DNA from 4 places in the Bacillus sp. AK128 genome. Region 1 is predicted to be linked to each of the others. Evidence: riboswitches for the same ligand, from Rfam matches in the RefSeq annotation. Region 1 holds a riboswitch; each other region holds the start of a gene.
What was found. A riboswitch is a leader RNA that binds a small molecule or an ion and turns the genes downstream of it on or off. The one in region 1 is predicted to bind cyclic di-GMP.

Region 1 (8,479 bases):
TTATTGACGTGAATAAGGGTGACTGGTTTGCTATCTATTTGCCAGCACTTATTGAAAACAAGATCACAACAGGTAAGACGGCGAATACCTTTGATCCTAATGGGAAAGTGACTCGTGGTCAGCTTGCAGCATTTGTGTATAGAAGTGAAAATGCAGTGAGTACTAATGTAATAGAATCTGAGATTGTTAACATTACAAGCACATCTGTGGAATTAGAAAGTGGCACCTATACCTTAGCGGATGAATGGAAACAATGGTTAAGCCCAACGAACTTAGGTGCACTAAAAGGGGCAAAGGTAAAATTTCATGATGAGAACTCTGTTATTAAACATGTAGAGTCCATTGAAATGATTGCGAGTGGAAGTATTGATGCAACAAACCCAATATTTGATGGTAAAGGAGCTAGTTTTAGCGGGGATCTTATTATAAGCGGTGACTATATCACAGTTAAGAACCTTACTATATTGGGAGATTTAGTGATTGGGGTGGATGTTAAGAATAGTTTCTATGCAGATACAGTTATAGTAGAGGGAAACACATTACTATCTGATAGAGTGGCAACTATATCTACCATACACAGTGGTACAACAATCTCTAGTTCATTCGCTTATAATGTTTTATCTGAATCAATTTCACACACTACTATAACGTTTGTAAATACAAAATTAAAGGCATTAGAAGTAAAGAAAGAAGGAGCGGTTATTGAAACACTAGGAACCACTTCGGTTCAAGTTTTTAATGTGTATGCTAATACTGGAATAAAAGCTGATTCGAGTATAGTTATTCCAAAGGTTGTGATTCAAGAAGGAGCAAACGAAGTTACCATTGATGCTTCAGTAAATGAACTATCCGTTTCAACTAAAGAATCGTTTCTACTAAAAGGTAAGGGTAATATTCAGAAGGCAACAATCCTTTCTGATACTCAAATTAATATAGAAACAGCGGGAACGATTGACAAATTTGAAACACGTTCCATTAACTCTAAAATAACATTGGGTGATTTGGCTAAAATAGTGGATTTAATACTCCCAGAAGGAGCTAGAGCAGAAGAGGTTGTAGAAGATTACGAATTGGTTAAAGGTAATATTGAAAAAGTGGGTGGAGAAGCTAGCGCACCAACAATAGAAGTGGAGCCTGGCTCAGGTATATATATATTCAAAGGTGCAGATATCAAGGACGGATTCGTTCATATTCAACAATTCCCTTATACAGAAGAAGATGGCGTTTTTGGGTCCTCTATAAATCCAACCATTGACTATTCAATTAAAAATGGTGAGATTAGAATGGATTTTACTAACTTTGGTGAAGTAACTTTTGAGAAGTATTATTTTACAATTGAAAATTCTGGTGTCCTCTATATTGGAGAATTCACTGCAGATGAAATTCTTAACGGAACAGTAAAAGAAATGGACGTAAGAGGAATGCACACGGTCTTAGAAATATCACATCCTTATACTAATAATGAAATGGAACAAGAATTTATTTCATTACTCCCGGTTGATCGTAGTGGAAACAGTCTCTTTAGCATTCTGACTTATCCAAATACAAAAGTACCGAAGGGTTCTTATCATGTACAATATACAGCAAAGGGTAAGAATGCATCGTATAACTTCCTAGAGAGAAACAAGGATCTTAGTATAAACGGGTTAGTAGACTTTACCTCAAATGAAATTGCAAAGATTCAATTTAACATGTCAACAAGTGGTTATGCATTAGAATTTGTTGCTGCTATACATTCTAACCTGTATGCATTAGGTGCCATGAATGAGTTTGCACCAACTATTAATACTCTTTATTTAACAAAAGGTGAGTATGAGACGATTCGACGAACCTATATTAATCAGAGCGGAGAAAGAAAGGAGTACCTTGGCGAACAAACAACCATCTCTCAAGATTCGACTATTAGTGATAGTGAATGAACTTTAAACTGCTAATTTATACCAGATACTAACCTTTATAGGGCGGTATCTGGTATTTTACCTTTTTTACTAATATTTCTTTCCTTACTAGCTAGTTATTACCATTTTTTAGTCATTTACGAGTAATGCTAAAGTGTTGTTAAATAAAGTTATCTAGTAATTATGTAATAGGTTAATATAACTACAACTTCATATACTTATGTTTTTAATGGCAAACCTATCGAAAGGTAGGGACGCAAAGCTACGAGTCTACGGCTTTTTTTGAAAAGCTATGATCGTCTGGTTGCAAACGTTGAGGAATCTATTTTCTCATTGCAACCTTTATTTCAAGGGTTGCATTTTTTTATTTCGACGAAGGTGGGTAGATTACAACTCAAGAGAATCCCACCTGTTTTTTAAGTCATTTCTTCAATACCATGGTCTTATTCCATTAGTACCTATTAAAGATAGAAGGAGAATTCTTCATGAGCCTAACACATTTTAATGATTTACAACGAAACAAGAAGCTCAAAAAAAGACGGTTATATAGAAAAGTCATTTCATTGGGGTTACTATCTGCTTTACTAGTTTCAAATACTTCAGTATTAGCTAGTGAATTAGCACCAGATTATACAGTAGAAAAAGTAGTGGTGGTATACAAAAATGAGGATGGAAAACAAGCTGTTCTTCAGGAAGGGATAGGAGAAACGAATGAACTTGAAACAATCTCTGCAGTAACTACTACACTCACTGAAAGTGATATAAATAAATTAGAACAAGACCCTAACATTGCATATGTAGAAGAGGAAATAGTATTTAAAACAGTGGGGGATTTTCAAACACAAGCAATCACTAGTGAAGAGTCACAATGGAGTTTCCAAGCCGTAAACGAAAATTCTCAGGCATTTACAGATGGGTATACGGGAACAGGAGTGAAGATTGCTGTTATTGATACAGGTATCGCAGCCCATACCGACTTAACTATTGCTGGTGGTGTATCAACAGTTGATAATACGAGCTCTTATCATGATGATCAAGGGCATGGAACGCATGTAGCTGGAATTATTGGGGCAAAACACAATAATGTTGGTATTGTAGGGGTAGCACCAGATGCTCAAATCTATTCAGTAAAAGTACTCGGGGCAGATGGAACGGGTGTTTCAACTGATATAGTCGAAGGCATTGATTGGGCAATTACAAACAACATGGATATCATCAACCTTAGCTTAGGAACGGACACGGAATCATTGGCTATTAAAGATGCCGTAAATCGAGCAACTAATGAGGGGATTTTAGTAGTTGCAGCATCGGGTAACGATTCTATTCGCAATAAAGGTGCCAGGCACCATCCAATATTTGGGTGGTGCCTGGCACTCTTTTTATTCTACAATATAATTCGTATCCATCGATCTTACTAGAAACACAGCAAATTGTGATCGAGTTGTTTTTAAGTTTGGTCTAAACGTGTTGTCTACTGTATAACCAGTTGTTATGTTAGATGAAACTAATGCATCAATATAAGATTTAGCCCAATGATCATTAGTAATATCTTTAAATGTAGAAGGTGTAGTTCCATTTAATTTTAGAGCAAGCGTTAAAACTTTAGCCATCTGTGCTCTCGTTAAAGGAGCATCCGGATTAAACTTTTCTGCTTTAATGAAGATTCCTGCCTGAGTTAGTTTAGCAATTGCATAATAGGCATCATGTGATTCAGGTACATCAGAGAAACCTGGGTTAGGTGGCACGGATTGTTCTAAAGGAATAACGTTAAGTAGAGCTTTTGCTACATCTGACCTTTTAATCGGTTCAAAAGGAGCAAATTGATTAGCTGTTACTCCGGACATAATTCCTTGGCCAGCTAATAAAGAGATTTCATTATAAGCCCAGTTATCATTTAGAACATCATTAAATTTTGGAGCATTGTTAATAATCATGCTTTTTAAAAATGAATCTGCAATTAACACATACCCTTCCTCAGATGGATGAATATCCGCAGCATTTGGTAAATATGTTGACGGAGAATCATCAAAAAGCCCAAATAATGAAACGAATGTTGCGCCATTTTCTTCAGCAACCTTCTTAATGGCATTATTCAAAGCCATTGTTGCTTGATCGACTTTTCCTTGTTGTGCTTCAGGTAGATAAGGAAATGGATTATAATAACCTGACACATAAACTTCAACATCAGGATTTGCAGCTTTCACTTCAGTGAAAATTTCGTTGTAGTTATCTTGAACAGATTGAATGATCTTTAATACTTCTAATAGATTAAAAGAAATTGTCCCCTTTTCTCTATCAATATTTAAAGCCTTTATTACATCGTTTGCTCCTGCAGTTATTGTCACAACATTAGCATCCTGAAGAGCATCTTTTATTTTTTGCCCATCCACTACTTTGTTGTCCACAAGATCAGTTAATACATTTTCAGTCGTGTAACCTGAAACAGCAAACTTATTAGAATATAATTCTAGTGAACTTTGTGTTTCATAATAATCAGCAATAAAATCAGAAAAGCCCTTTCCAAACGATCTATAAGGAGTTTGCCCTGCTGCTAAGGAATCACCTAATGCTACATAACTAACCGTGTTGGTTTCTGCTTCTGTAGAAGTTGGTGATGCGAACCCACCTAATAATAAGGTGAATACCATGATAAATCCTAATAATTTCTTGCTAAACTTCTTCATCCAATCCCTCCGACTACTTTCTATTTTCTATTCATGTTTTTATTCGAGATAATTTATGGAAATTCCTCTTTAATGAAAAATAATTTTTACCATAATTTTCCTATAATGTATAAAAACATATTAGAAACATGGTGCCAGGCACCATCCATAAATTGTGAATGTAATCATTCCTAGAAGATTGATATAAATATAAGATAATAATAAGTCATAATGATAAAAGAAACTAAAGTGAGGAGGAATCATTTAATTGGACTGGAGACAAATTAGAAGTATGGGTAAACGTAGGTTTGTCATTTTGTCGGGAGTGGTTTTATCTATTCCTTTAGTACTTGATTACTTATTAATTAAGTTCTTAGTGAGTACATTTACAATCAAAATTACTTTGATTGAGTTACTGTTGGTTTGGATAGGTTGTATGTTGATTGGAACTTTATTTTCTTTTTTTAGCTGGAATAAGATGGAGGAAGGTTATTTTTTCAAGAACTAAATTAATGAGTCTGGGTGCCAGACACTATCCAAAAACTGGATGGTGCCTGGCACCTTGTTATATATGCATCCCATAAATTGGCCAACCCTCAGGTGCTGCTAATACGTTATAATCCTAAGGTGAAAAAGCATTATGAAGGGAAGGCAGATAAATGATATTACGAAAATACATTACTATTTTTCTTATATTTATGATTGTTAGTTCCATACTTCCTAGTAATCTTGTTTTTGCAAATACAGGAGCGGGGACAGAGGTACAAGATATTCAGGTTTTAAAACAACCAGAAACGCCTAGTACCCTAGAGGTTAGCGATCAGGACGAAATTATCTCTGGTACTTCGGATCCTGAATCATCTATCACCATAAAAAATGGCGAATTGGTGATTGGAGAAGGCAGTGCGGATGCTTCAGGAAAATATGAGGTACTAGTTACACCACAGCCAGCCAATTCTTTACTAGTTTTATATGCTACAAATTCATCAGGAATGAAAAGTTTTGAACGCACCATTAAAGTAGTAGATATAACAAGCCCTGCTCTTCCAGTAGTTGAGAAGGTTACAAATACTAAAACTACGTTATCTGGAACGGCAGAACCAGGATCGACCGTTCAAATCATAGAGAAAAATAGTTATTTTACTCAGGAAACAGTAGCAACGGAAGATGGGCATTTTTCAGTTGATATTGGTTTAAATCTTTCTGGTAGCGCTTTTGGTATAACTGCTACAGATCAAGCAGGTAATATGAGTGAAGAAATGATTGTAGAAGTAGAGGATGTTGTATCACCTGAATGGGAAACAAAATTAATAAACATTCAAGATATCACCGATCATTTTGTCTCTTTTACTAGTTCAAGTGCAACTGATTTTGAACGACCAGAAGAGGTTAGGTATAGAATTTATTTAAATAATAATCTTGTTATGGACAATATCAGATACCTGATGGAATTTAAACTAACTGGACTAGAACCTTCAACAGATTACTTGATTTCAGTCGAAGCTTTAGATACAGCGGGTAATACATCTGAGCCTTTAGAGGCTGCGTTTAGAACAATGAATCCACCGAAGCAATTTAATGATGTGCAATTGTACACGGAGGAGATTAGCTATTTAAATACCAAAGGTATTATAAATGGCTATCAAGAGGATGATACCTTTAGACCTTCCAATACAATCAAAAGGTTACAGGCAGTTCAAATGATTCTCCGTGAAAAAGGAATTAAAGTCACTTCTTCTGAGTTAAAAGACCCGAATCTTACTGATATGAGGCCGGGTAGCTATGGCTATGAAGAGGTTGCCTTAGCTGTTCAACTTGGGATTATATCTGGTAAAACTGATTCGAAAACAGGTGAAAAGTACTTTGATCCTTGGGGAACTTTAACAAGAGGTCAGATGGCGAAAATTTTGGCAACCGCGTATTCTCTTCATGGTTCGGTGAGTGAACAACCGTTTACTGATATTGAGTATGATTTTTGGGCACAAGATTATATTAATGCTCTACATTACTATCAAATCACAACAGGTTATACAGATGGTACCTTTAGATCCAATTTACCAATCTCTAGACAGCATTTTGCCGTTTTTCTTTCTCGTCACCTAAATGATGACTTCAAACCAAAGTCTTCATTTGATCTAGATAGTATGTTAAGTGATGTAACCGTTGACTCGAAAGCATACGCGAGGCATTCTCTAACACTAACCTATAAGCCTAAAAGAACTTACACTGCAAGTGGATATCAGGATTTATTTAGAGTGTTCTCCCCAATTTCAGGAATTATTTATTCACCTAGCCATTTTGGCTTACCGGGGTTCTATCCTCGAGGAAGGAACGACCATGGCTTTAGTGTTCTAAGTGATAAAAAGGACTTATTAATAATTGTTCGTGGATCCGGTGCAGTGGGAACAGAACAACCAATCCGTTATACACTTTTTCCTATCTGGAGTTTTAGTGGCATAGGTCCTTCTTTCCACTCAGGTGTAAGAATCTATCAAGAGCAGCATATTGCTTTAGCAAGACTGCATACTCTATCAGGAGAAACATATAGCACTGCTCTATCTGGCTCCTTGCAAGTTTATGTAGCAATTCGAGATTACAAAGCTGAATTAGAAGATGTGAATCAACAAAGAGAAAACTGGTTTAAACAAAACCCTGATTACGAAGTGCTAGGAATCAAGATGCCTACTTTCCAACCAGCGATGAAGTTTAAGTTTGTGGATGATATCAAAGAGTATCTTGAATAAAAATGATAATGCGGTGCCAGGCACTATCCATTTACTGGATGGTGCCTGGCACCTTTTCATTGTTTTTCATAACGTTTTAAAGATATTAATCAAACTTAAACCATAATTTTACATACTGTTTACATTGAAATAATAATAGAATGCTAGGGTTAATAATGTAGTTAAAATAATTCATAGTTTAATTTAAAGGAGAGAATTTAATGATTTTAAAAAATGCAAAGGGGATTGTGAGTGTTGCATTAGCTTCGGCTTTAACAATTGGTGCATTTGCAGCTCCATTTAGTCAAACATTTGTAAATGCTCAGACATCTAATATTAAAATCCAGTTAGTAAGTTTAAATGACTGGCACGGTCAAATTGATAAAACAACTACTGTTGATTTAGATGGAGATGGTGAAAAAGAAGCCACTGTAGGAAAAGCCTCTTACTTAGCTACTCATATTAAAAACCAAGAAGCAAAAAATGAAAACACACTAGTGATTCATGCTGGAGATATGATTGGTGGTTCTCCAATGATTTCTTCTACCTTCCAAGATGAGCCAACCGTAGAAATTATGGAAGCAATCGGAGTAGATATTGGGACAGCGGGAAATCATGAATTTGATGAAGGTATAGAAGAATATCTTCGTATGGTTAATGGTGGTGAACATCCAAAAGGTAAAGGTACTGCAGGGTATGATGGGATGAATTTTCCAAATATCATTGCAAATATTTATGATAAATCGACTGGTGAGCTTTTATTAGACCCATATCATATTCAAGAAATTGCTGGAACTAAAATTGGTTTCATTGGTGTTGTAACAACTTCAACTCCAGGCATGGTAAAGCCAGATGGAAATGAGAATTTAGAGGTTCGTGACGAATTAGAAGCAATTAACAAGTACTCAGAGGAATTAGTCGGAAAAGGTGTTGAAGCGATTATTGTTCTTGCGCATAACACGGCAGAAGTAGTAGACGGAGTTATGACTGGTGATGTTGCTGAATGGGAAGCAGACGGTTTACATGAAGAAGTAGACGTAATCTTTGCGGGTCACAATCATAAAGTAGTCGATGGTACTATTAATGATGATGTTGCTGTCGTACAAGCATGGGAATATGGTTATATGTTTGGTGCAGTAGACATCGAAATAGATCCAACTACACATGATATTGTACGTGATAAGACCGTTACAGA
Region 2 (8,479 bases), 1.0 Mb from region 1:
AGTATCATCAATTGGGCTACCTTTTATGGAACCCTCATATTCTTATTGCTATATTTTTCAAAATCAGACTGGATGTTTGCAAGTATTTATAAGGTAGGAAATGTCGAAATTACCTTATTCTTAATTATTGTTGCCATTTTAATTATCTCATTAGCGAGCCGAATTTCTAAAATATCCACTAAAGTGCTTTTACCAAATATTTATGATCGATATAATTTAGATAAAGGGCTAAGATTTACATTTGACCGAATGATTCATTATTCTATTATGGTTATTGCTGTCATAACGAGTTTAACGACAGTTGGAATCGATTTAAGTGCACTAACAGTTTTTGCCGGAATTATAAGTGTGGGAATTGGATTCGGGCTTCAAAATATTGCTTCTAATTTTATTTCCGGAATTATTCTTTTATTTGAAAGACCTATTAAGGTAGGGGATCGGGTGATTGTAGATGAGATAATCGGAGATGTGGAGAAGATTAACATGCGAGCAACGATTATTAAAACGCTTGATAATGAGCATATCATTGTTCCCAACTCCTATTTTTTAGAGGAGAAGGTTGTCAATCGTTCTTTTAGTGACCCGAAGCTTCGACTTGTTCTTCCGATTGGTGTTGCATATGGAACAGATGTGGAAAAAGTAAGGGAGTTATTACTTGAAGTTGCAAGAGAGGAAAATCTGGCCTCACCCACGGTACTTACAGTTCCTGAGCCTTTTGTGAATTTTGTAGGATTTGGTGATTCTTCACTAGATTTTGAATTATTTGTCTGGATTGCAGATCCAAATCAATTTATTGTTATTAAAAGTAATATAAATTTTAGAATTAACCGTATTCTAGCTGAAAATAATATTGAAATTCCATTTCCTCAACGAGATTTACATATAAAAAGTGTGAATCAAGAGGTGAAGCATACAATTAAATAAACCTTTGAAACGAGACTTGCTATTTTGTAGCGGTCTCGTTTTTGGGTTTAGTATATAAAAAGGGAAATATAGGATATTAATAGAATATAAGGATAGAGTTTTATAATGGTAATCAAGAGAGGGATATCAATGATACAAGTAAATGAAAAGCCATATACAATAAGAAACTATCAAGAAATGGATGCGGAAGAAATCGGTCAGTTTGATTTTATGGGAATGCTAGCATACAAGTATAACCGTGATTACGAACCGAGTAATATATTTTGTGCAGTTAATTCAGAAGGCCATATTTTAGGTGTAGGACACTTAGTACCAGATCAAACATGGTTTTTACTAGTGAAGAATAATGATCCGTCGGATTTTGTTTATAAATTAACGATGGATATTTCCTTGAATTTTAACCAACCATCTAGTGAAAATGTGCTTGAGGAACTTTTTGCACACCTGTTAACAAGAGCAAAGGAGCTAAGAGCAAAATATCCTGATAAAAAAATAAGTGTAAACCATGTTATTTCTTCTGATGATCTAGAAGAAATTGATTTTTATCTTTCAAAAGGGTTTACGATTATTCGAAATCATCTCATTATGAAAAGGGATTTAACGGAACCGATCTCACCTCACCACTTTGCTGAGTCTATAAAAATCTTGAACTGGAAGATGGAATCTGAAGAAGAACAGGAGCGTTATCTAAGAGCCGAGTCAGAGAGTGATAAAGATGGGGTGTCTTGGAGTCTTAACCAGTTGCGCTGGACGAAAGCAGGAGGCGAGTGGGATACGTTCACAGCTTTTGAAGGGGATCAAATTGTTGGAAGTGTGATGACATGGGGATTAGGTGAAAGTAGAAGTGCGACTGAGAGTATTTTTGTTCTACCAAGGTGGAGACGAAAGGGGATTGCAAAAGCGATGATTACTGAAGCCTTGCTTTTCTTGAAAGCCAAGGGAAAGACGGAAGCAACTCTTGGTGTATTTGGAGAAAACCAGGAAGCTATTCCTCTTTATCTCTCACTAGGCTATAAGATGGAAGGGATCAATATAGAATTAGGACTTGAAATATAAATTAGATATAAAAAAAGCGCTGTAAGCACCAGCGCTTTTTTGATGGGTCCTACCTAATTATCCCGTGAGGAAGCATTGCATGAGCACCCTTTACCCCATTTACCACTTGAGTGACTCGTAAATCAACTGCTACACTAGCTAATGCCAAAGCTTCTGCTTTTTCAATGCCATAAAAACTTTGCATGAGTATAACCATCTCATCAAGAGCTGTGGCTGTAGCTTCATTTAAGTCCTCATTAAAGCCAAATGTGATCCAGCCTGTTGGAGTTTTTGCTCTAGGCATGTTTAATTCAAGTTCTTCATGGACAATCAAAGTAATATCAACATGATCCATCGGGCATTCAATCGCCGTTCCAGACACCTCACCATCACCTTGGGCAGCGTGACCATCTCCAATCGAAAATAATGCACCCTCAACAGAAATAGGTAAGAACAAGCTAGTTCCTCTAACTAGTTCTTTACAATCAATATTTCCTCCTGCATACCGTGGAGGAGCTGTTGGAAGAACACCATCCTCAGCAGGAGCAACACCCATCAATCCCATAAACGGCTGTAAACCAACATGGAATGGCTTACCTCCAATCGAACAGGTACCGGTCATCTTAACTTGATCTAATTCCCAGTCCAGTTGAACGGAAGTCGCTTCTACTAACCCTAACTTTTCATTTTGCCAGCTCTTATATCCCCCAGCCCAGTTACGACCATACCAACCTGGAATCAGGTCATTTACTCTGACCTCAAGCACCATTCCTGGTTTCGCTTCTTTAATAGCGATTGGCCCAATGATTGGATGACCTGGACGTTCTTCACCTTCTCGTGAAGTGAAAATCGTTCGTTCTTCTTCCTTTGATTTAGAATATCCCCACTGAATATCAGCCGTTGTTAAATGAAGGGTATCTCCTGACTGAACAGTTATAATCGGCTCGTAGCTTCTGCTAAAGGAACCGTGTAAGTTTTCGTTTTTAAGTTCAATTTTATGAATCAAGTCTGACCACTCCTACATAATTTTATAGCCTCTTATTAGTTCCATATAAGATAAGTAAAAACCTTTATTATTTAGAAAAACGTTTCTCTTATCAGAATGTTGGAATATAAGTTAAGATTTATTCACTGTATATACAACTGGGTGTGCAGAAAATACAGTTTGCGTGCAGACCACTAGGTTATAGAAATACAATAGATAAGGTGAAAGAACTAAAATAGTTAAAAGGTACTACAAACATTCATAAATATACTAAATTTTCCTAATCAATAGGAACATATTCCTGTTTCACTATTGCATATAGGAATATATTCCTATATTATGTAATTAGATAGTTAATTAAATAGACAATGATAAAGGCAAACTCATCGAAAGGTGGGGACGCAAAGCTAAAGGGGCTTAATTTAAACTTGATTATGCCAGCCAGTTACCGATAGAACATCTTCATTTTGCTGACAGATAGACTAATCGGGTTTTAGATTAGTCTATTTTTATTGCTTCTGAAAATTTATGATAGGAAGGCAATAGGTGTAAGATATGGAGATTGTGTATTTATTTATTGGGTTATTTCTAGGGGCAATTAGTCTACAATTCTATAAACATATCATTAAAGCAAAAGTGAAGGAACGTTGGGCTAATGAAAGAAGAATTTATAATTTAGTGGAAAATTCTAAGGACATCATTTATTACTATGAGGTCAAACCCGAGCGAAAATTTAAATACTTAAGTCCTTCTATTGAAACCATGCTAGGAGAAGGACTAGTAGCAGAAAGTCTAAAGAATCCAAATACACCCATTGATTTAATACATCCAGATGATCACGAATTGCTTCTGAATAAGTTTCAAGGCAAACTAGACTATAATAAACCGATTATTCAACGCTGGAGAAATCCACAAGGAGATTACATAGTTTTTGAGGAATATGCAACACCCATATATAAGGATGGCGAAATAGTAGCGATCCAAGGGATTATCCGGAATATTGACGATAAAGTTAAGCTACAGCAGGATCTAGAATACCGTATTTCACATGACTCTCTCACTGGTATATATAATCGAAGTTATTTTGACCAAAGAATGGAACGTTATAATAAAGAATTAGACACAGCAGTAGCCGTCATTTTATGTGATTTAGATGAGTTGAAGCAAATTAATGATACATTAGGACATCGGACAGGGGATTTGTTAATAAAAGAAACGGCAATGCTATTGGATCAGTTTTCAAATCGTGAAACAGTGGTGGCAAGGATTGGTGGAGATGAATTTGCGATTCTTCTAGAAAAAGAAGGGAAGGATCATGCTGAGACGCTTATCAATGACCTAAGAAATACAATTGATCAATATAATAAAACAAGTGAAGCGTTTCAAATTAAAGTTTCAATAGGATATTCCTATAATGATCACTCAATCGGGAATATGAGTAAGCTATTTGTTACCGCTGATGCAAAAATGTATAAAGAGAAAAATATTAAACGAGGATTCCAGTCAGTGGGATCTCGATAGAATTCAGTTACAATAACGCTATACTTCTTATAAACTAAGCCCAACTTTCAATAGGAAAGTTGGGCATTGGCTATTTGTTTAAAAGCTTTTCAATCACGAGCTTTGTTAAATTAGGAACTACTTCTAGCGAGTAGGTTAATTCCATTCGCTCATACTTCTTGTGAGCATCAAATCCATATGGTCCGATGTTGATCACGGGTACATTAATTTCACGGATATCATTGTAATTAACATAGTGCTTCGTCCCCCAGCCAGGATTGTTCATCGCAACAGCTTCTATTCCACTAGGGTCATCACTTAAAGCAACAAAGCTCATATCAGATATATACGGGAAGAAGTTTCTTACCACAATTGGATGCTGGTAACTAGGTTGGATTATGTCAACAGCCTTGTCTAGTGCGCCAATTAATTTTTCCTCAGCCTCAGTTTTTCCACTTAATTCAATCCTAGGTGAATAAAGAGAGGAGTAAAATAAAATCATCGCGGGACGTTTATCCGTCATCCACTTCCACGCTTCTTCTACCACCTTAGCCGCAAACATTCTAGTATCTAAACTTTGATCTAATAGAAGTTGCTCTTTAAAGATTTCCATATGTGCAGTATAGGCATCCCCGTGTTCATTCAATAAGTGTTCATGCATTTCTTCATACGTAAAAACACGTGGAGTCCAGACTAACTCTTTATATGGCTCACCACTAATACTGCAATAGGTATGATATCGTTCTCGATACAATTGGAGGGCATTTTCAAATGCAATATTTGCCTCAGTCTTTAGTTTCTCTAACACATCCTTAGGCGACCAAGAATGGATGAAGAAGTTATAATAAACATAAGCAGAAAGGGCTGTTTGAACCGTATAAGACGGCTTTAAGTCGGTTTGCTTAAGAGAAACCGGTGGGACCGTAGTTTCACCGTAAGCTTCATTGGATAATGAAGGGTTATAATTAATCTGCCTAGTTAATTCAGCTGCTAGGAAATTTGGGTCTAGTCCTTCAAAACATGATCCTACATGAGTCTCAGCTCCAGTAATAAAGAAGGAAGGTAGTAGTTTCCCTACGGTTCCTTTATAAATATAGCGATTTTCATCTCCTTCATATCGAGGGGAGACAAAATCAGCATTAATTGCGCCTATATAATGAAAGTGATGCTCTTCTTTCCAAGCGATTAGGTCCTTTAATGCAGATAAGATACCATGTGATCCATCCTCTTCATCACATTCTGCTACGAACACGAGATTTCCTTTTAGCTCTTCGGGATGCTCGGAATAATATTTTAATAGATAAATATGACTAGCTAAACCACTTTTCATATCCAAAACACCACGGCCAAACATCCACTCATTAGAATGGGCATGTGTCTTTACGATTTCATCATGAAGAGTTTCTTTCTTGATTTCTTCTAGGAGCTCATCAGGATGAATGGCTTGATCTTTTAAATGATTAAAATCCTCAATCCCAACTGTATCCATATGTCCCATCAAAATCACTGTTTCGTTAGACGGGGAACCTCCTTTATGACCCTTAACGAAGGCAAGTACATTGTAACGCTCTTGGTCATCATTAACCGTTTTTGTCATCTGTATATGGCTAGGATTTTCTTTAAAATAAGGATAGGATGAGAGTAAGGTATATAAGGCTCGGGCAATTTCTTTCTCTCCACTTGTGTTAACAATACTTTCTATATGAACTAGTTGTTTCGTTAGAAATAGAACCTCTTCTTTACAATGTAACAAATCTACGACACCCTCTTTAATAGTTATGACTAAAAAGTATCTCAAACCACTGGAAATTACAATAGATAAGATTGGAAAGAACAAAACAACGACTAATTAAGAATTTTTTGATAGGCTGTGTTAAAGTACAGTGTTGATTATTGCAGAGTTGATTGAAGTGGAAGGACGCGAGACTCCTGCGGAAGCAGCGTGACAGGTGAGACCCCGCAGGCGCATGCCGAGGAGGCTCACCGCACGCCCCGCGGAAAGCGAGTGTCCTGCAACGAAAATCAACAACAACCTTTAAAAGACCTTTTGATAAAAAGAAGTAAAGTATGCAAAACAACCAAAATATTAGTCATTCATATAAATATTCATGCATAAACATGAATGGTGGTTTTTATAAAACTATATATTTAGCCTACTTGATGAATATATTCATCTTTTTTTATAAAGTCTATTGCATAAAAATACCAAGGGTATTATAATCATACAATATTAACGGGTTTAGGAGTTGAGTGGTTTGAAGGCTGCTATTATCGGGGGAACGGGTTACAGTGCGATTGAACTTATAAGGTTACTACACCATCATCCTTATGTGGAGTTAAACACAGTAGTATCTCATTCAAAAACAGGAAACGAACTACAAGACATCTATCCACATTTAACGGATGTAATAGAAACGCCATTAGCGGGCTTAGAGCCTGATCAAATATGTCAGCATGCAGATGTTGTATTTTTTGCCACTCCATCAGGAATTAGTAAGGATCTTTTTCCTGAATTTCTTGGTAAAGGAGTAACCTGTATCGATTTATCAGGAGATTTTCGCTTGAAGTCTAGAGAAAGCTATGAGTTGTGGTACAAACACGATCCTGCTGATGAAGAATATTTAAATCAAGCAGTCTATGGTTTAAGTGAGATCTACAAGGAGGAAATAAGAAAGACATCATTTATTTCCAACCCTGGTTGTTACCCAACTGCGACATTACTCGCATTAACTCCTGCTGTTCAACATGGACTTATAAACAATCAATCTATCATTATTGATGCAAAATCAGGGGTTTCAGGAGCGGGCCGAGGCCTATCACTGGGAACGCATTATGGTGAAATTAATGAAAATCTAAGGGCCTATAAGCTTGGTGCTCACCAGCATATACCAGAAATTGAGCAGGTTCTACAAAATGAATCAGGAGAGCCAGTGACGATTTCATTCTCGACTCATTTAGTACCGATGACGAGAGGAATTATGTGTACGATTTATGCAGAGCTCAATGAAATGAAGACAACAAAGGAAATCATTGAATTTTATCAAGCTTATTATGAACACGATCCTTTTGTAAGGATACGGAAGGAAGGCGTTCTTCCGGCTACGAAAGAGGTGTCAGGAAGTAATTACTGTGATATCGGATTTCATGTGGATGAAAGAACAGGCAGAGTCGTAATAGTCTCAGTGATTGATAATTTAATGAAAGGTGCATCTGGTCAGGCAGTCCAAAACTTAAACATCATAAATGGATGGGATGTAAGAAGCGGACTATTACAAGTACCGATGTATCCATAAATAGAGAGGGTGTGCCTCATGCAGGTTGTGGAAAAGGAAAGCATCAAAGTTATAGCAAATGGAAATGTAACAACACCTATTGGTTTTAAAGCGGGTGGTGTACATTGTGGAATTAAAAGAAAGAGATTGGATCTGGGTTATATTTATTCAAATGTTCCAGCGATTACAGCTGGTGTATATACAACAAATTTATTTCAAGCACCTCCTTTAAAGGTCACGCAGGAAAGTATTGAAAAAGAGCAAAAGATTCAAGCAATCCTAGTTAACTCCGGTAATGCCAATGCTTGTACAGGAGAGCAAGGATTACAGGATGCCTATAAAATGCAAAGTCTATTTGCTGAAAAATTAGAAGTCCCTAATCATTATGTAGCCGTCACATCAACGGGTGTAATCGGAGTTCACTTACCAATGGATAAGATTGAAGACGGAATCAACCATGTGCTTGAAGCTGAGAATATAGGTGCTGAATGGTTTGAAAAGGCGATTCTAACAACGGATACAGGCGTGAAAAATGTATGTGTTCAGCTGAACATTGACGGTAAGGTAGTCACGATTGGTGGTGCTGCCAAGGGTTCTGGAATGATTCATCCAAATATGGCCACGATGTTAGGCTTTATTACAACAGATGCAGCGATCAATTATGAGGACTTAACAATGGCCTTAAAAGACGTGACCAATCAAACGTTTAACATGATTACAGTCGATGGAGATACAAGTACAAATGATATGGTGCTTGTGATGG
Region 3 (8,479 bases), 390 kb from region 1:
CAGCAGAAGTTGTTCCAATGGCACAACGATATTTCTTATTTTGAGGTGATAGACAATGATCATAGAAAAAATAGTTGGAAATATAACTAGCTTAGAAAAAAGAGCTCCTCATGTAGAAAGAATTTATATGAGAAGCGATGATCTCGTTAAACGAATTCAACGTGTTGTAACCGACCATGGCAATGAACTTGGCATTCGCTTAAAGGAAAACCGGGAGTTAGTGGACGGGGATGTTTTATTCATGGATGAACGGAATATGATTATCATCTCCGTTGAAGCCGATGATTTAATTGTCATCAAGCCAAGATCAATTGGCGAGATGGGGGACATTGCCCATCAATTAGGAAATCGTCATTTGCCTGCACAATTTGAAGGAGATGAGATGCTCGTTCAATATGATTATTTAGTAGAAGAGCTTCTTCAGCAGCTAGCGATTCCATATGAAAGGGAACAAAGAACGGTTAAGCAGGCATTTCGTCATATCGGACATAGCCATGGCTAATCTTTTATACCCTCTCCTTCAGCTGAGTGATTCAAACTTCCCTTCAGGAGCTTTTTCTCATTCATTTGGACTTGAAACATACATTCAAGAAGGAGTTATAACGGATAAAGAAAGCTTTGCTAAAGCTATTAATGTTTATATTCGAAAGCAGCTTGTATTTATTGATGGTCTCGCCTGTAAGCTCGCCTATGATGCTCTTTTACGGGAAGATTTAGCTGAAGTAGTAGAGCTTGATGAACGACTATATGTATCAAGCCTTGCGGAAGAAACGAGACTTGGGAATCGCCGGATTGGAGAGAGGATGGCAAAGCTCTGCATGGATCTTTACCCATCCAACTATTTAGAAGAGTACTTCAAGCTGATTCAACAAAAAAAGGCATATGGACACTCCGCTATCGTGTTTGCTTTAGTGGCGCATGATTTAGGTGTGCCAAAGGAAGCTTGCGTGCAAACCTATTTATTTTCTACGATGTCCTCGATTGTTCAGAACGCAGTCAGAGGAATTCCGCTTGGTCAAACTGATGGACAGAGAATATTAGTGGAGGTCCAGCCTCATTTAGAGAGTGCCGTTCATAGCATTTATGAATTATCGAAGAATGATTTTGCCGCCGTTAGTCCTGGCTTGGAGATTGCACAAATGCGACACGAACGTTTACATGTTCGCCTTTTTATGTCGTAAATCTAACTAAACGAAGGAGTAGAATGAATGGAACCCATTCGTATTGGAGTAGGTGGTCCTGTAGGGGCTGGAAAGACAATGCTCGTTGAAAAACTAACAAGAGCCCTGCATAAGGAACTAAGTATGGCTGTGGTCACAAATGATATTTATACAAAAGAGGATGCCAAATTTTTAATAACAAATGGAGTGTTACCAGAAGACCGAGTCATCGGTGTGGAAACCGGAGGCTGTCCACATACAGCGATTCGAGAAGATGCTTCGATGAACTTTGCAGCCATTGAAGAATTAAAGGAATTGCATCCTGATGTTGAGTTGATTTTTGTAGAAAGTGGTGGGGATAACCTGGCCGCAACCTTTAGTCCTGAACTAGTTGATTTCTCTATTTATATTATCGATGTCGCTCAAGGTGAGAAGATTCCTCGAAAAGGTGGTCAAGGGATGATTAAGTCTGACCTCTTTATCATCAATAAGATCGACCTTGCCCCATATGTTGGTGCGAGCTTAGAAATTATGGAGAAGGATACGATAGCAGCAAGAGGAAATCGACCTTATATTTTTACTAACTTAAAAGACGAAACGGGTTTAGAACAGGTGGTCGAATGGATTAAAAAGCAGGCTCTACTCATCGGATTGGAATCATGAGTCATACCGGTGTACTAGAGTTAACGGCAAGGAATCGTCGTGATAAAACGATGATTTCAGATTGCTATTATGAGGGAGCTTTTAAAATTACGCGTCCAGTCTATATTGAGGATCACTCCCCGTCCATTTATCTCATTCATGTTGGGGGTGGGTATGTAGATGGTGACACGTATTTGACGAATCTTACTCTAGAGGACGGAGCGGAACTCTCAGTCACTACCCAATCATCAACTAAGGTATATAAGACTGTCCGTAAGCCGGTTCTTCAAATGATGAATATAAAGCTTGGCAAGAATAGTGTACTAGAGTTTGTACCAGATCCGCTCATCGCTTATGAAAATTCCCGGTTTATTCAGGAAACAAGCGTCTATTTAAAAGAGAGTGCCTGTTTGATTTATAGCGAAATTATTACACCAGGTTGGGCAGAGGATGGGAGCTATTTCCGATATGATTGGATTCGTTCTAAATTAAAGGTGTACAAAGAGGAGAAGCTCGTTTTATTTGATCATCTATTACTAGAACCGGATCAAGACATGACGGGAATTATGCAGATGGAAGGATACACCCATGTGGGAACACTCGTGATATTTCATCCATTGATTAATAAAAGTTTTCTTCACTCACTATATGAATTTTTATCGGTTGATGATCAAACGATTGCTAGAGTCGGTCTAACTACAGTACCGGGAAACGGAATCGTAGTTCGTATCCTCGGTATGAATACTAGAGTAATAGAAGGACTTATAGGAAAAGCTCATCTATTTGCTAGAAAGGAACTGCTCGGAAAAGAACTTCTCAGCCTGCGTAAGTATTAGTGGTTTGGAAAGGCTGTTTTTTTGTATAGATTGTTGTTTTATAAAAATCCCAAAAACCGCATTTTTACCCTAGTTGTAAGGCTCTACTCTACATGAAGAGAGTTGCTCTTTTGAAGTGCCGCCATGATTTTATTAACAATGAGCACAGTAAATGGAATGTGGGAAGGTATTTTCTACATACTTATATTTGGAGTCGGCACCATTATAGGCATGCTAGGCTTCACCACCATTCTAGGAATACCATTCATATTAAGCTCCAAAAAACTAGGCATAAACAAACTATTTACCCAAGCAACGGGAGTAATCAGTGCCGTATTTGGAGTGTATTATATGTACAACCTAGGAGTAACAGAAGGCTTGTTTAAACTATGGGTTCAATAGAAGAAGTTCTTTTATAATGGGTATTGAAACAATAACCAATTTAATTGAAGTTGTTGGAGTGAAAGGTATGAGACTCCTGCGGGAGAAGCGTGTTGAGAGAGACCCCACAGGTGCAGAGCGCCGAGGAGGCTCACGAGACCGCCCGCGGAAAGCGAATACCTGTAACGGAATCAACTGACTAGGTTGATAGGCTGAATAATTCCAAATTTTATAGCATCTGAAACCGCTAAAAAACAATATACGAATCTCCATTGATAGAATATAATGAGGGTAACAAATTAACTGAAAAGGCAAACTTCACCGAAAGGGAAGGACGCAAAGCCATGAGCCTAAACGCAGCTGCGTACGGTCGTCAGGTTGCCAGGTTCTCATTCTAGGGGCCTTGGGCTTCAGAATGGAGGACTTTTTTTTATGCAAAAAATTCTAGTAATGATGCTTAGTATTTTTGTTTTAACTTTTAGTACAGTGGTAAACACAGAAGCCTCCACAAAGGATCAGGCTACTTGGCTATGGAACCCATGGATGCTTGTAAATGATGAAGCAGGTACCCTTGAGTTTTTAAAAAGTAAACAGGTCAATAAGGTGTATATCCAAATTGATCGTGATCTACAGATGAAAGTTTACAGAAGCTTTATTGAAAAGGCATCGCTACATGGAATTCGTGTATATGCTTTAGACGGGGCACCATCTTGGGTTGCACCGAAAGGATATATCGAACAAAATAGAACGTTGAACTGGCTTGGAAATTACCAAACAGGATCTACCGATTCACAAAAATTTTCAGGTGTTCACTTAGATGTAGAGCCATACTTGTATAGCGGGTGGACTTCAAATCAAGCTACCACCATTAAAAAATTTCAAGAGCTCATTTTAAAGGCAAAAACGAGGACAGATGCTTTACAGCTTCCATTAGAAATGGATCTGCCATTTTGGTTTGATGAAATAACCTATAAGAATTTGTATGGTAAAGGCATTCTAGCTGAATGGATCATTTCTAAAGTAGATGGTGTTACCCTCATGGCTTATCGTGATTCAGCATCTAGTATCATTGAGATTGTCCGCAATGAAATCGCCTATGGAGCTAAATATGAAAAACCTGTCGTGGTTGGCGTAGAAACGGGACAAACCCAAGAGGGCGACCAAATTTCCTTTTATGAAGAAGGAGAAGCCTATATGAAGCAAGAGCTGGAAGCCGTTGAACGCCATTATTCAAGCTATTCAGCATATGGTGGAATTGCCATTCACCATGTTGGCAGCTGGATGGAAATGAAGCAATAATAAAGCAGGATTAGAATCCCAAGAATTTTTGGGATTTTTTTGTTGTTAAAAGAGGAATAGGAATAGATTGATATTATATAATGACAATAGTTACGATATGAAAATGAATGAGATGATGAAAATTGAACGTATTAAATCAAGTGGTATTGCCAACTGGTGAACTCAATAGTGAAATGTTATATAAAAGAGAAATACTTTACAAAGGTATGAATGGTAGGTATGTCGAGCGCATTTATATAACTCCTACAGAGAGTTATATTTTTAAACCGCTGACAAATAATGACCAGTTAGGGAAAGAAATTTGGATTCAAACGAATATCCTTACATCCATAAACCCAACTATGTATCCTAAGATTCTCTCCTATTCCCTTCATAATGTACCTTATTTAAACTGGTATATCATTGAGGATTTAGGAACATTGCAGCATGCATATAATGAGGAGACCTTATTAGAGGTTACGAATCTAATGGCAAAGTGGCATGGAATATCTATAGATAGAGCAGAATTAACAGGACTAAACGGGCCAAAGCCATTAATTGAGGACATGATTAGCCATATCATTAGTAATAAGAATGTAATTAGTCAAAAGCTGAATACTTTAAGTATTTCTATGGATACAATTGAACACTTATATAATTTACTGAATCAACAGGAGTTTTCAACAGAAAAAGTTTTTTCGCATGGTGATTTACACCTTGGTAATTATGCGTTTTCTTTAAATAAGATGTATGTTTTAGATTGGGAACATGCTCACTTGAATTCTCCCTATTGGGATCTTTATCATCTAATTGATCTATCTCATCCTATATTTCCGAAGAATGAAATAACTAGTCAATTAAGAAATCAGGTGCTAGCTCATTATCTCAATCAAATGGGTCAATTAACAGAAGAGAAAGAGAAACAAAACTTTAAAAATAGATACTACCTATATGCATCAGCATTTTCCATATGGATGCTACTTTTAATATGGAAGGACCTTGAAGAAAAAGAACTAAAATGGCCGAAGGAATCTTTATTGAATCAATTAAGTGAAACAACCTTAAGTCTTCAGCAGTGTTTGTCAGAATTAACAACAACACAACTAATATAAAGTATTTGTTATTAGAAGAAAGCTATCCACTGGATCAGCTTTTTTTTTTGATTTTAGTGTAGCTTTGCAGTCTTGGTGTTAGCAACCCTTGTAATGTGAGGGTCCTTTGCCTTTACAGTAATTAGCATATTGAACGATATGAATAAAGGGGAAAGTATTGATGTTAGGAGACGTTTCATGTTTCACATACTCCTTTACAATTATTTATTAAGAAAAGAGGGGAAATGAGATGCAAACACAGGGTGGTAATGGTTTTTCACCAGGAGAATTTAAGCTTTCTAAATCTGGATTTGATCCGAATATGCCAGGACATATGAATCAACATAGTGATGAAATGATTTTACGTCAGGAACCAAGAACTGCACGTCAAGAAGGGTCAGGAATAAGTCTTCCAGTCGATACCCGATTAGAGATGGGACTAATGCTAGACGAGCATTTATGTGCATTAAATGTGGCTCTACATCAATATACGAAGCACCATTGGTTAACAGAAGGTGCAGAGTCTTTCGGAAGTCTTCATCATATCCTTGATGAGCATATTGAAGTCACGCAAAAACATATAGATATGGTTGGTGAGCGGGTAGCAAGGCTTGGGGTGGTACCAACTGCACATCCAGTCACACAGCATGAGATATCCTATATTAAGCATGAAGCTGAAGGTCGCTATACCATGCGTGATTTTTTACGTAATGACCTGGAGCATGAAATAAAAATTCAAGGAATGATGAGAAAGACCATTAACCGTGCACATGAATTAAATGACTTTGGTACGGTTCAAGTGTTGGAAGAAGTTCTCTTGAAAAGAGAGGATTTTGGATATCATATTTGGAGTTTATTAGAAGATGATACATTAGTAAGAGGAATGAACCATTTATTAGATGGTCAAAACGACATTGCGTCGAACCGCCATTTAAATAACAAGCTAACCCAATAAAGTAAAGAAGTGAAGAAGGGCACATCCTTTTTCACTTCTTTTTTGGTTTTTATTCATCATTAGTTCTGTAAGGTTGCTCCTGATAAAAGAAATTCGGATAAACAAGCTTGTCTTGATATGAGTGATGAAAAATTTGAGTTGCGGCAGGTGATACCGGTGGAATTAGCCAAGTCCAGTCTCCGGTAACCTCTCGTCCAGCTTTATCTTCATTTTCTTCAAAGCGCTTAAACTGGGCTGCGGCAGTATGATGATCGACAATGCTCACACCAGCTGATTTAAACGATTCGATTACTGCAATATTTAACTCCACTAATGCTCTGTCCTTCCATAGGGTTGAATTCCTGCTTGTATCTAACCCTATGATGGAAGCAACCTTTGGCAGCAGATTATACCGAAACGAATCTGCCAGGTTTCTTGCACCAATTTCAGTTTCCATATACCAGCCGTTAAAAGGGGCTGCCATGTACTCAATTCCGCCAATTTCTAATTTCATATCAGAAATAATCGGTACAGCATACCATTTAATCTGTAAATCTTCAAAAGCTGGGTATTCAGGATGGTGAATAGGCACTTCAAGTATGGTCTCATCAGGGATCTCACACCACTTTGGAGCCTCATCATTAATTTGGATGACTAATGGCAAAACATCAAAATTCGTATAGTTACCCTTCCATCCTAGTGATTCACATACCTTTGTAAAAGGAATCGAAGCAGGATCGCCGAGCACACCATCCTCGGTCTCATAGCCTGCATACCTTACGAGTTGATGATTCCAAATCCGTATTTGACCATTCAAATTTGGTTTAAAAACCGTGATCATCGGCCTAATCTTTCCGTTATTTGTGGCAGTTTTGATGTGGAAAAGCAAAGCCTTAAATATTTCTTCCTCTGTTTGAGATTGACGAGCATCAACAACGTCAAGCGTTTGCCAGAAAAACCGACCAATACATCGATTGCTATTTCTCCAAGCTAATTTTGCTCCATGGGCTAGTTCTTCGTATCTATGCACGTAATAACCAAATTCATTAATTTGAAGCTCAACTTCACGTAATCTATCACTAATTTCACTTTCTCTACCTAGCTCTGTATAACAAATTGTAATAAAATCCTTTGCTTCTTGAAAAAGCTCATTGGCCTGTTTCAAGGTTAAACCCCCATTTATATTCAATTAAATATTGATCGTAAAATAACATGTAATTAACACTTATTCTATATATTAACCTATCCAATAGAAGGATGAAAATAAATAGAACTGGCAAATGGTCATGTACTTGGTTAAAGAAAATAGATTGATGCCTAGGGCAATTTACCCACACCTGCATAAATTGAAGGTGTATGTTAAAACAAGGAGGCAAACAAAATGCATAATATGATGTACCGTCAAGTGAACCAACCCCAACAAATGATGATGCAACCAAAACAGGTAGTAGTGGTAGAGCCCTATGTATATTCTGCGGTTAGTTCACTTGTAGGAAAACGAGCAGTGGTGGAAACAACACGAGGAAATGTGTCAGGAATGGTAATCGATGCCAAGCCGGATCATGTTGTACTTCAAGAGCGGGAATCAACTTTTTTTGTACGATTATGTGAAGTTGTTTGGATTATGCCGGATCCGTCATAGTATTCGAATCTATAGATTTCTTTAATCGGTATAATAGATAGTTTTTATAGACCTTTATATTTAATACTAGTTGGAGGGAATAAGATGAATCATATGTATAGAAACCAGCCGATGACTATGATGCCCATGCAACCGGCTCAAACCATGCAACTAGAGCAGGTTATTGTAGTAGAACCCTATGTATACTCCGCCGTTAGTACACTCGTGGGTAGAGCTGTTGTAATGGAAACATCAAGAGGTCGCGTCAGCGGAATGATCATGGATGTAAAACCAGATCACGTCCTCCTACAAGAACGAGAATCAACGTTCTTTGTACGTCTCTGCGAAATAGTCTGGTTAATGCCCGATCCTCTAAAACAATAAAGAAAAAACAATTCCGATTATAGAATTGTTTTTTGTGAATGAATATATGAAAATTATTTCTTACCTTTATCCTTAGGTGAAGACGTCTCATTGCCAGTTAAATACTCATAGCTGGCTTCTACTTTTGACTCCTTCGCCTTTGGACCTTTTACGACCTTATATTGATCATTATT
Region 4 (8,479 bases), 1.4 Mb from region 1:
AGTTCAGCATAGCCAGCATCATGTTGAGTCATAAAACTAAGCTTCCCTAACACTTCCTGCCTCTCTGATTCTAGTTTTAAGCGTAGTTCTTCCGTATCATCACTTTCTTGAAATGCTTCTTTCCATAGCTTTTGTATTTGTTGGTTGGAGATGATCAATTTATTTTCTGTTGCTTTTTCTAAAAAATATTGATCATGAGAAACCACTAGTAACGTACCATTATACTTCGCCAGAGTATCCTCTAATTGTTCCCGTGAAGGTAAGTCCAGATGATTGGTCGGCTCATCTAAAATAAGCACATCTTTTTCTTCTAATATATATGCCATCAATTTACACTTCACACGTTCCCCCATACTCATGGCCTTTATTGGCTCCGTCCATTGTGATGAGTTAAATCCTAAATGCTTCATTAAATTTTGGACTTTTCCTCTGTCCTTAAATGTCTCCTGGTAAAATAATTGCTCTGGTGTTTGATCTAGTGGCAAATCAAACACTTCTTGTGTAAGATAACCAATTCTCGCTGAAGGAGACATCCATACTTCGCCTTCCGCTGATTCCTGACCCATGATGACTTTTAATAGGGTCGTCTTTCCGCAACCATTAGGTCCTGTTATTGCTACTTTTTCTCCATACTGAACCGTAAAGTTGGCGTTTTGAAATAGAATTCGTCCATTAAAAGACTTTGTTAAATTTTTTACCTCTAAGAACCTTTTCCCTACTTTATTAGTTGTGTTCATAGAAAATTGTACCGCATATTCTGGCTCAACTGATTTCACGTTTACTTTTTCAAGCTCTTTTTCTAAACGTTTTTGTTTTGACTTTACCTGGGAATCCATACGCTTTGCTTTCACACGAAAATGCTCTTTAAACCCTTCTTGTTTCGTCGATTGTGCATGAGCCTTATTCGACCAAGAGGTGAGTTCATTAATCTGACCTTCAATACGTTCAACCATCTTTTTCTGTTTTTCATATTCTCGCTGCTGGGTAAGTCTTCTAAGCTTCCGACTCTCTTGATAGCTTGAATAATTCCCCCTATGTTCAATCAGTTGGGTTCCCTCAATCGACCATATTTTCGTTGCAATTGCATCTAAAAAATAACGATCATGAGAGACAAAAATAATGGTTCCTTTATAACTCTTCATTTGCTCAATCAAAATCTCAGTACTTCGTTCATCAAGATGATTGGTTGGCTCATCTAGCATTAATAGATGAGCTTCCTTTGCAAACCCACTGGCAAGTCGTGCTTTCAATTTCTCCCCACCACTCAATTTCCCAAAATCATGGGAAGGTACATGCCATTTCTCCAATAACTCCACTTCAAAATTGGTCATATCATCAGAAGTATGTGACTCCGTTTCCTGATCAAGCCTCACTACTTTTAGCCCCTGCTGCAATCGTTGGATTTGTCCTTGTGTTGGTTCTAAATCTTGATTAATCAATTGCAGCAACGTGGATTTTCCAGCCCCGTTCTTACCAATGATTCCTATTCTGTCTCCTTGCTGCACACTAGCATTTACATCTTCAAAAACGTTAACATTTACGACATCATAAGCAACATTGTGTAACTTAATTAGTTCTTTCATATCATCAATCCCTTCTTAAATAAGGGAGGATCTGGACATATTCATATAAAAAATCCTCCCATTTTACTGGAAGGATTAGCCGTACCTTAAAAGGATGAATAAAACAAATAAGCTACTGTTTTTCATAGCTTTACATGTTTATTAAAACGGGCAGACTAATCCAATTTTTGTTAATTTGAAATATACAATTTCAAACGTCTAAAAATAAGATTAGTTATCCATCGTCCACCCATCACTCCTTTTGATTTAATAAATATAGGATAGCATTGAATGATTTATAATTAAAGTGTTATGTTTACAAAATTTACCTACATTCAAAGAAAGTTGCTTTTTAATTACTAATAAAATGTCTTATAAACATAAGGCTAGAATAGAGAATTTGTAATTTTTATAGAATAGCTGAATACATGATATTCCATTTACTATAATACAACCAAAGGAACAGAGTCCCTGTCCCCTCGTTCCATGCCCCCGTTCCACGGACACTGAGTCCTCTATTCCACTGATTTCTTGTCGTTTTGGACTTGGTGCGGACTCACAGTCCTCTATTTAGGCAATCATAGCGAAAATTACTCATTTTTGAGTAAATAGAGGACTCTCGGTCCACTTTGTCGGCATTTTCACCGATTTTACTAGAATTAGAGGACTGAGGGTCCACTAGATTTCGTTACGGACACTGAGTCGTCTATTTCACCGAATTCGAACCGTTCCTCTGGGCTGCAGGTACAGAGTCCCTGTCCCCTCGTTCCACCGCTTACATTGAATTCATTACCTTTATATACAACCATAGGAAGAGAAACGGAATACTGCAAGCTATAACTAATGCAATCACAAGCACTTTACTTTTTACATTGTTTGCCATGAAGTCCACTGCTCCTTTTTTTTATTTAGAAAGTTCTGCTCGAAGTGAACTAGGAGAACCTTCCCCCTGGTATTGCCTAAATGTACTAGCTGGTAATGGTCTACTGTAGAAATAGCCTTGGATTTCGTCGCATTCCCATTCACGGAGAAAGTGTAATTGTTCTTTTGTTTCGACTCCTTCTGCTGTCACTTTGATACCCAGGTTTTTAGCGACTGATACTAGAGATTGGACGATCGCTGCATGATTTTTGTTACTGGCTAGGTCCCGGATGAAGGATTGATCAATTTTAATCCGATCTAGGGGAAACTTAGACAAGTAGGTTAAGGACGTATATCCTGTACCAAAGTCATCCATTGTAATTTGGAATCCAAAGTCTTTTAATAGATTTATTTTTTCTCTTGTTAGTTCTGTATTTTCAATAGCTAAGCTCTCGGTAATTTCTAAATCTATTTTTTCTGGAGGAATGGAAAATTCGTCTATGCTCCTAAGCAAAAATGGAATAAAATTATCTGCAATAAATTGCTTTGGCGAGATATTTACGGATAGTTGAAAGTCCTTCGGGAACTCCTTTTCCCAATCTTTAAATTGTCTTAAGGCTTCTTTCATAATCCAGTTGCCTAATGGGATGATTAAATCGGTTGCCTCTGCTAAAGGAATAAAGTCTCCCGGGCTAACAAAGCCTTTTATAGGATGCTGCCAACGGATAAGTGCCTCTGCACCAACTATTCCTTCATCTCTCGCACTATGCTTAGGCTGATAATAGAGTTCAAATTGTTCTTCTTCAATCGCAATCTTTAATTCTTCGTACATCTTAATCTTCGATAGCATATCTTTTTCTAAGGATGCTTTATATTCTGAATAACTATTTCGTCCAGCTTTTTTTGCAACATACATAGCCATGTCCGCATGTTTAATTAATGTATGATAGTCTTCTCCATCATTTGGATAATAAGAGATTCCAATACTTAATGTGATTTCCTTCTGTTCTTCCTCAATTTTAAACGGTTGTTTCATTGCGGTTTGAATAGCTTCTATCGTTTTCCTCACTTCTATAGTATCTGTGATTTCAGGTATACAAATCAGGAATTCATCTCCTCCCAGTCTAGCAATGAATCCTTTTCGTTCAACTGTATATTGTAGCCTCTTTGTAATAAGCTTGAGCAATGTATCCCCAGCAGCATGACCGAGATGATCATTGATGTCCTTGAACATATCCACATCAATAATGACAGTCGCAAACGGTAACTTCTTGTTAATTTGGTCTTCCACTTCTTTATAAATTCCTCTTCGATTTAAAAGTCCAGTAAGCTCGTCATGGTAAGCTAGGTAGTTCACCTTCTCTTGGACTTTATTTTGTTCCGTTACATCCTTAACGATTGCATAGATACCTGTAATGGAATCATCTACTTTTATTTGCGTTGCTGTTACATTTAGATTGACTAACTGCTTGTTCTTATTAAGGATAAAGGTTTCAAAACTAACACTGCTCCCTTTTAAAATCTCATGAAGAAAGGTAGTCAATTTTAAAGTTTCCTCTTGGAACAATAAATCCCTTATATTCAACTTAAGAATTTCTTCTAAGGTGTAGCCGGTTAAAGGTAGCGCGGAAGGATTTACTTCCTTAAAATTTCCTTCCAAATCTAAATTAAAAATAGCATCTGGATTGTATTGAAACAAAGAGCGAAACTGCTGTTCATTTATGTTGAGTCTCAAATTTTGATTCTCAAGCATACCATGCTGGTAAATCATTTGGTTTTCAATATAGTTAACCGTGATGATAAACAATAATATTAAGCTAGTGATAGCAATAATTGTCACCGAGAAATTTATATTTTGATAAAGTCCTTGTATAAACATATAAAGAATCGAACCAAATGAAATACTAAAAATCGTAAAAAATAAAGAAGTTTTTGTATAAGTTAAACTCCTATTAATCATTAATCGATCAATATGAAGATGTTCAAATATCCTTGCTATATTATAAATGGAAGTCGTTAATAGGATGACCACATAAAAAACATACTCACTATTAATATCAATGGAAATAGAGTACACTTCTTCAATTAAATAAATAATATAAAACAATATAAAGGCAGCAACACCAATACTTAACATTAAATAAGGAAGGATGCCTTTCTTCTTATTCGTTTCAATTTTAGAAGGCTTTACGGCAACTTTTCCAATACCACTTAAGAGAAGAAAACTAATGAAGCAAAATAAGAAGGTGTAAATACCATTTTTAAAAGTAAGCATTAAATTTTCATTTGATAGTTCAATGATTTTATTACCTAGAAGGGCCATATATGGAATGATCGTTATAATAAACCCACATATAGTAGCTAAAATAAAGGTATATAAAATCTCAGGCATTTTCTTCCCAGCAGAAGAGTTGGTTAAATGCATATTCATATTCAGCAATGTAACGCATAGAATGCAGCATAAACTTAAATATATGACTAGGTTAAACATTGACTCGCTCCTATCTTCGGCACAAAACAATACTTTACTTCTTCTCCTCGCAGATGCGCACCTTCAGTCAAGTCAATTTCACACCTCAAGATGATTGGTTATAAGCTGCTTATGTCAAACTCTATATTCTTCATTCTTAGTTCAACTTCATATCTTATGGGAACTGGTAAAAAAGTCACAAAAAAAGGTGAACGAGAAGAATCTCATTCACCTTTACAGGTCGATCTATTCTTCGGTAGCCAGGCTACCATAGTATAAACCGTAGGTCCTTGGGCTTTGCGTCCTTGCCTTTCAACAAGTTTGCCTTTATCAATCTAGTAAAATTATACCATAAGTTCACTAGGATTGAGGTGTTCATTCGACATTTTTTACATAGATTTAATATAGGGAGTGACAGGGATCTTTCGGAATCATCAGAGAATGAGTAGTCTTTTTATAAAAGATGATTTACTTCAAATAGAAGCATGAACTAATAAAACGTAATCCCCATACAGACGAGATAAAATTAAAGTAACTATCGAAATTTGTAAATCTATGTCGATATAATAATGTATATTTTATCACACCAGGAGGATCTCATGAAAAGACTAGATATGAATATTAGAACATTGTTAAGAGGAACAGCCATTGTAATAATGATTTTATTTGCTTTTACTGGATGGAGTCTATACTCACTTTTTACAAGTATAGATCAAGAAGAACAAGCACAAAAGGTGGACAAAGAGATTGCAGCGCTAGTTGTAGAGTTACAAGGAGCCTCTGATTACTTGACGAATGAAGTTAGAGCATACACTCAATTCGGGAAAAGGAATCATTATGATAATTATCGGACAGAAGTGAACAAGACTAAGACAAGGGAAAAGGTTGTTAACCGACTACAGGAATTAAAGATACCTAAGGAACTGTTAGACCTTGTCGAGCAGGCTGCTGAAAACTCAAATGCTTTAATTGCATTAGAGGAAAAGGCCATGGCAGAAGTTGAGAAAGGTGATTTAGATCGTGCTAGGTACATAGTTTACAGCAATGAGTACGAGGCTGGGAAACAATTTATTGCCGAGCCTTTAAATGAGTTTAAAGAGAAGCTTGAGAAGTGGACTGCAAGCCAGGTTGCTAACGCCATCAACCGTGTTGATTTGGGAATAGCAGGGCTAGTTATATCTTCTCTATTAGTATTAATTGCAATAATTGTTACATTTGTATTGCTATTTATGAAAATGAAGCCACTTGCGTCACTTACTGCATTTGCTGAGCAAATAGCAACAGGAGATTTAAATATTCAAGTGACTCAACCTAAATCAAAGGATGAAATTGGTCGATTAACTCTTTCCTTCATTGCAATGCATGATAGTCTTAGAAATCTATTATTCTCTGTAAATCAGGCAAGTGAAAATGTTGCAGCATCATCACAGGAGCTTCTAGCTAGTGCTGAACAAACAACGAATGCGACTCAACAAGTAGCCACGTCTATAGATGAAATATCGAGTGGTGCTGATGTACAATTAAAGCAGGTTCAAGAAAGTAATCAAGCTTTAGACGAGGTTGCCAATGGAATTCAGCTTATTGCAAACACCTCATCTGCTGTAGCAAAAGCTTCTGAAGAAACGACCATTAAGTCTGAAGCTGGTACAAATAGTATCCACGAAGCTGTTTCACAAATGAAGGCCATCGAAACTAACGTGAATACAACGGCAAAATCGATTCAAACCTTAGATGAACGTTCCAAAGAAATAGAAAAGATTGTAAGTGCCATTACTAATATTTCTTCACAAACAAATCTTCTAGCTCTAAATGCAGCAATAGAAGCAGCAAGAGCTGGAGAACACGGAAAAGGATTTGCGGTTGTAGCAGATGAGGTAAGGAAACTAGCAGAAGAATCCAATCAATCGGCTCAACAAATCACTCAGCTTATTCAATCGATCCAGTCAGACACATTATCCACAGTTGAACAAATGAAAACTGTAACAGAGGATGTCGTTACTGGAGTAAGCATTATCGAAAAAACAGGATTTGTCTTTGAAGATATTTTAAAGTCTGCTCAAAATGTTGCTAATCAGGTTGAAGAGGTATCTGCCGTATCAGAACAAATGGCAGCAAGTGCAAATCAAGTAACCCAATCATTTGAGTCAGTAAACGAAATATCTGAAAATGCTACAGCAAGAACACAAACTGTTGCCGCATTAGCAGAAGAACAAACAGCCTCAATGGAGGAAATCTCTGCATCAGCAGAGACTCTAAGCAAACTAGCTCAGGATTTACAAGAACAAGTGAATAAATTTAAATTTTAGAAGACCGGGGGACGGTTTGAGACCAGTGAAAAAGTAGACATTTCTGATATGTAAACTATTTTTCGGGATCAAATATGTCACCTAGTATAACAAACGAGCCTTAGAATCAATTCAAGAGGCTCGTTTGTTTATATACTTATCCCAGGCTCGGACGGTTCTACTGGTAACTACACACCCCAGCTAGAGTTTCACAAAATGAAGCCATATAAGGGACGTAAAAAGTTACACTGAGGGGCCTCCTAGAATTCGGTGCGGACACTGAGTCCTCTATTCCACTGATTTCTAGTCATTTTGGACTTGATGCGGACACTGAATCCTCTATTCAGTGCAATTACAGGGAAAATGACTTACTTTTAACCAAATAGAGGACTCTCTGTCCACTTTGTCGCCATTTTCACCGATTTTACTAGAATTAGAGGACTGAGGGTCCACTGGAATCCGGTGCGGACACTGAGTCCTCTATTCAGTGCAATTACAGGGAAATGACTCGTTTTTGACCAAATAGAGGACTCTCGGTCCACTTTGTCGGCATTTCCACCGATTTTACTAGAATTAGAGGACTGAGGGTCCGCTACAATCCGGTGCGGACACTGAGTCCTCTATTTCACTGATTTCTAGTCATTTTGGACTTGATGCGGACACTGAGTCCTCTATTCAGTTAAATTACAGGGAAATGACTCGTTTTTGACCAAATAGAGGACTCTCGGTCCACTTTGTCGGCATTTCCACCGATTTTACTAGAATTAGAGGACTGAGGGTCCGCCTAGTCTTACCAATGATAATCAATCCATTGCACAGCTCATGGATGACACTACTCAAAAAGCAGAATCAATCATAAAATAGATTTTTCAAGTATAAAAATCTGTAAAAATCAAGGAAAGCGCCTGTTTAACATACAGTCGCTTTCCTTTTTATTATAGATTTTTTGCTATTTATACTAGCCAGAGCTAGGATTTAGTCAATTAACCCCATTCGAAAAGCCATCGTAATAATTTGAGTTCGATTTTTGGTTTTTAGTTTAATCATCAATTTTTGAATATAATCACGAATTGTAAACTCACTTAAAAACATCAGCTCCGCCATTTCTTTGTTACTGTAACCTTCTGATAAAAGATGAAGAATTCCTAATTCCTTTTCTGAAAGATCTAAGTGATATTTTACACCCACTCCCAATTGTTTACGAGCTAAATACATTCCCATACGGACCCCAACTTGTTCTAGTACATCTAGTTTTATTTTTGAACAATCAAAAGTTTCTCCTTGTTGGTCTAACGTTAACC

Region 2: linked by a shared signal. The riboswitch ahead of M1D60_RS21010 (sensor domain-containing diguanylate cyclase) and the one ahead of M1D60_RS02165 (S8 family serine peptidase) in region 1 are both predicted to bind cyclic di-GMP.
Region 3: linked by a shared signal. The riboswitch ahead of M1D60_RS00435 (amidase) and the one ahead of M1D60_RS02165 (S8 family serine peptidase) in region 1 are both predicted to bind cyclic di-GMP.
Region 4: linked by a shared signal. The riboswitch ahead of M1D60_RS19135 (putative bifunctional diguanylate cyclase/phosphodiesterase) and the one ahead of M1D60_RS02165 (S8 family serine peptidase) in region 1 are both predicted to bind cyclic di-GMP.

The regions. Positions count from the first base shown of each region.
Region 1 is NZ_CP096379.1:481,317-489,795, forward strand. Features, by position in the region: gene M1D60_RS02160 (S-layer homology domain-containing protein) at 1-1,919, shown strand, start outside; cyclic di-GMP riboswitch class I at 2,120-2,210, shown strand; gene M1D60_RS02165 (S8 family serine peptidase) at 2,384-3,316, shown strand; gene M1D60_RS02170 (S-layer homology domain-containing protein) at 3,278-4,582, opposite strand; gene M1D60_RS02175 (hypothetical protein) at 4,830-5,069, shown strand; gene M1D60_RS02180 (Ig-like domain-containing protein) at 5,221-7,305, shown strand; gene M1D60_RS02185 (S-layer homology domain-containing protein) at 7,506-8,479, shown strand, end outside.
Region 2 is NZ_CP096379.1:4,184,839-4,193,317, reverse strand. Features, by position in the region: gene M1D60_RS21025 (mechanosensitive ion channel family protein) at 1-924, shown strand, start outside; gene M1D60_RS21020 (GNAT family N-acetyltransferase) at 1,054-1,980, shown strand; gene M1D60_RS21015 (acetamidase/formamidase family protein) at 2,030-2,965, opposite strand; cyclic di-GMP riboswitch class I at 3,311-3,397, shown strand; gene M1D60_RS21010 (sensor domain-containing diguanylate cyclase) at 3,500-4,465, shown strand; gene M1D60_RS21005 (M20/M25/M40 family metallo-hydrolase) at 4,536-6,197, opposite strand; gene argC (N-acetyl-gamma-glutamyl-phosphate reductase) at 6,700-7,737, shown strand; gene argJ (bifunctional ornithine acetyltransferase/N-acetylglutamate synthase) at 7,756-8,479, shown strand, end outside.
Region 3 is NZ_CP096379.1:88,196-96,674, forward strand. Features, by position in the region: gene ureC (urease subunit alpha) at 1-44, shown strand, start outside; gene ureE (urease accessory protein UreE) at 56-502, shown strand; gene M1D60_RS00415 (urease accessory protein UreF) at 495-1,181, shown strand; gene ureG (urease accessory protein UreG) at 1,209-1,823, shown strand; gene M1D60_RS00425 (urease accessory protein UreD) at 1,820-2,638, shown strand; partial or broken gene M1D60_RS00430 (urease accessory protein UreH) at 2,753-3,019, shown strand; cyclic di-GMP riboswitch class I at 3,299-3,384, shown strand; gene M1D60_RS00435 (amidase) at 3,431-4,297, shown strand; gene M1D60_RS00440 (phosphotransferase) at 4,420-5,388, shown strand; gene M1D60_RS00445 (Dps family protein) at 5,618-6,322, shown strand; gene M1D60_RS00450 (nitric oxide synthase oxygenase) at 6,372-7,466, opposite strand; gene M1D60_RS00455 (YuzF family protein) at 7,683-7,943, shown strand; gene M1D60_RS00460 (DUF2642 domain-containing protein) at 8,055-8,306, shown strand; gene M1D60_RS00465 (hypothetical protein) at 8,360-8,479, opposite strand, start outside.
Region 4 is NZ_CP096379.1:3,789,008-3,797,486, forward strand. Features, by position in the region: gene abc-f (ribosomal protection-like ABC-F family protein) at 1-1,583, opposite strand, end outside; gene M1D60_RS19135 (putative bifunctional diguanylate cyclase/phosphodiesterase) at 2,467-4,914, opposite strand; cyclic di-GMP riboswitch class I at 5,146-5,229, opposite strand; gene M1D60_RS19140 (methyl-accepting chemotaxis protein) at 6,129-7,199, shown strand; gene M1D60_RS19145 (response regulator transcription factor) at 8,154-8,479, opposite strand, start outside.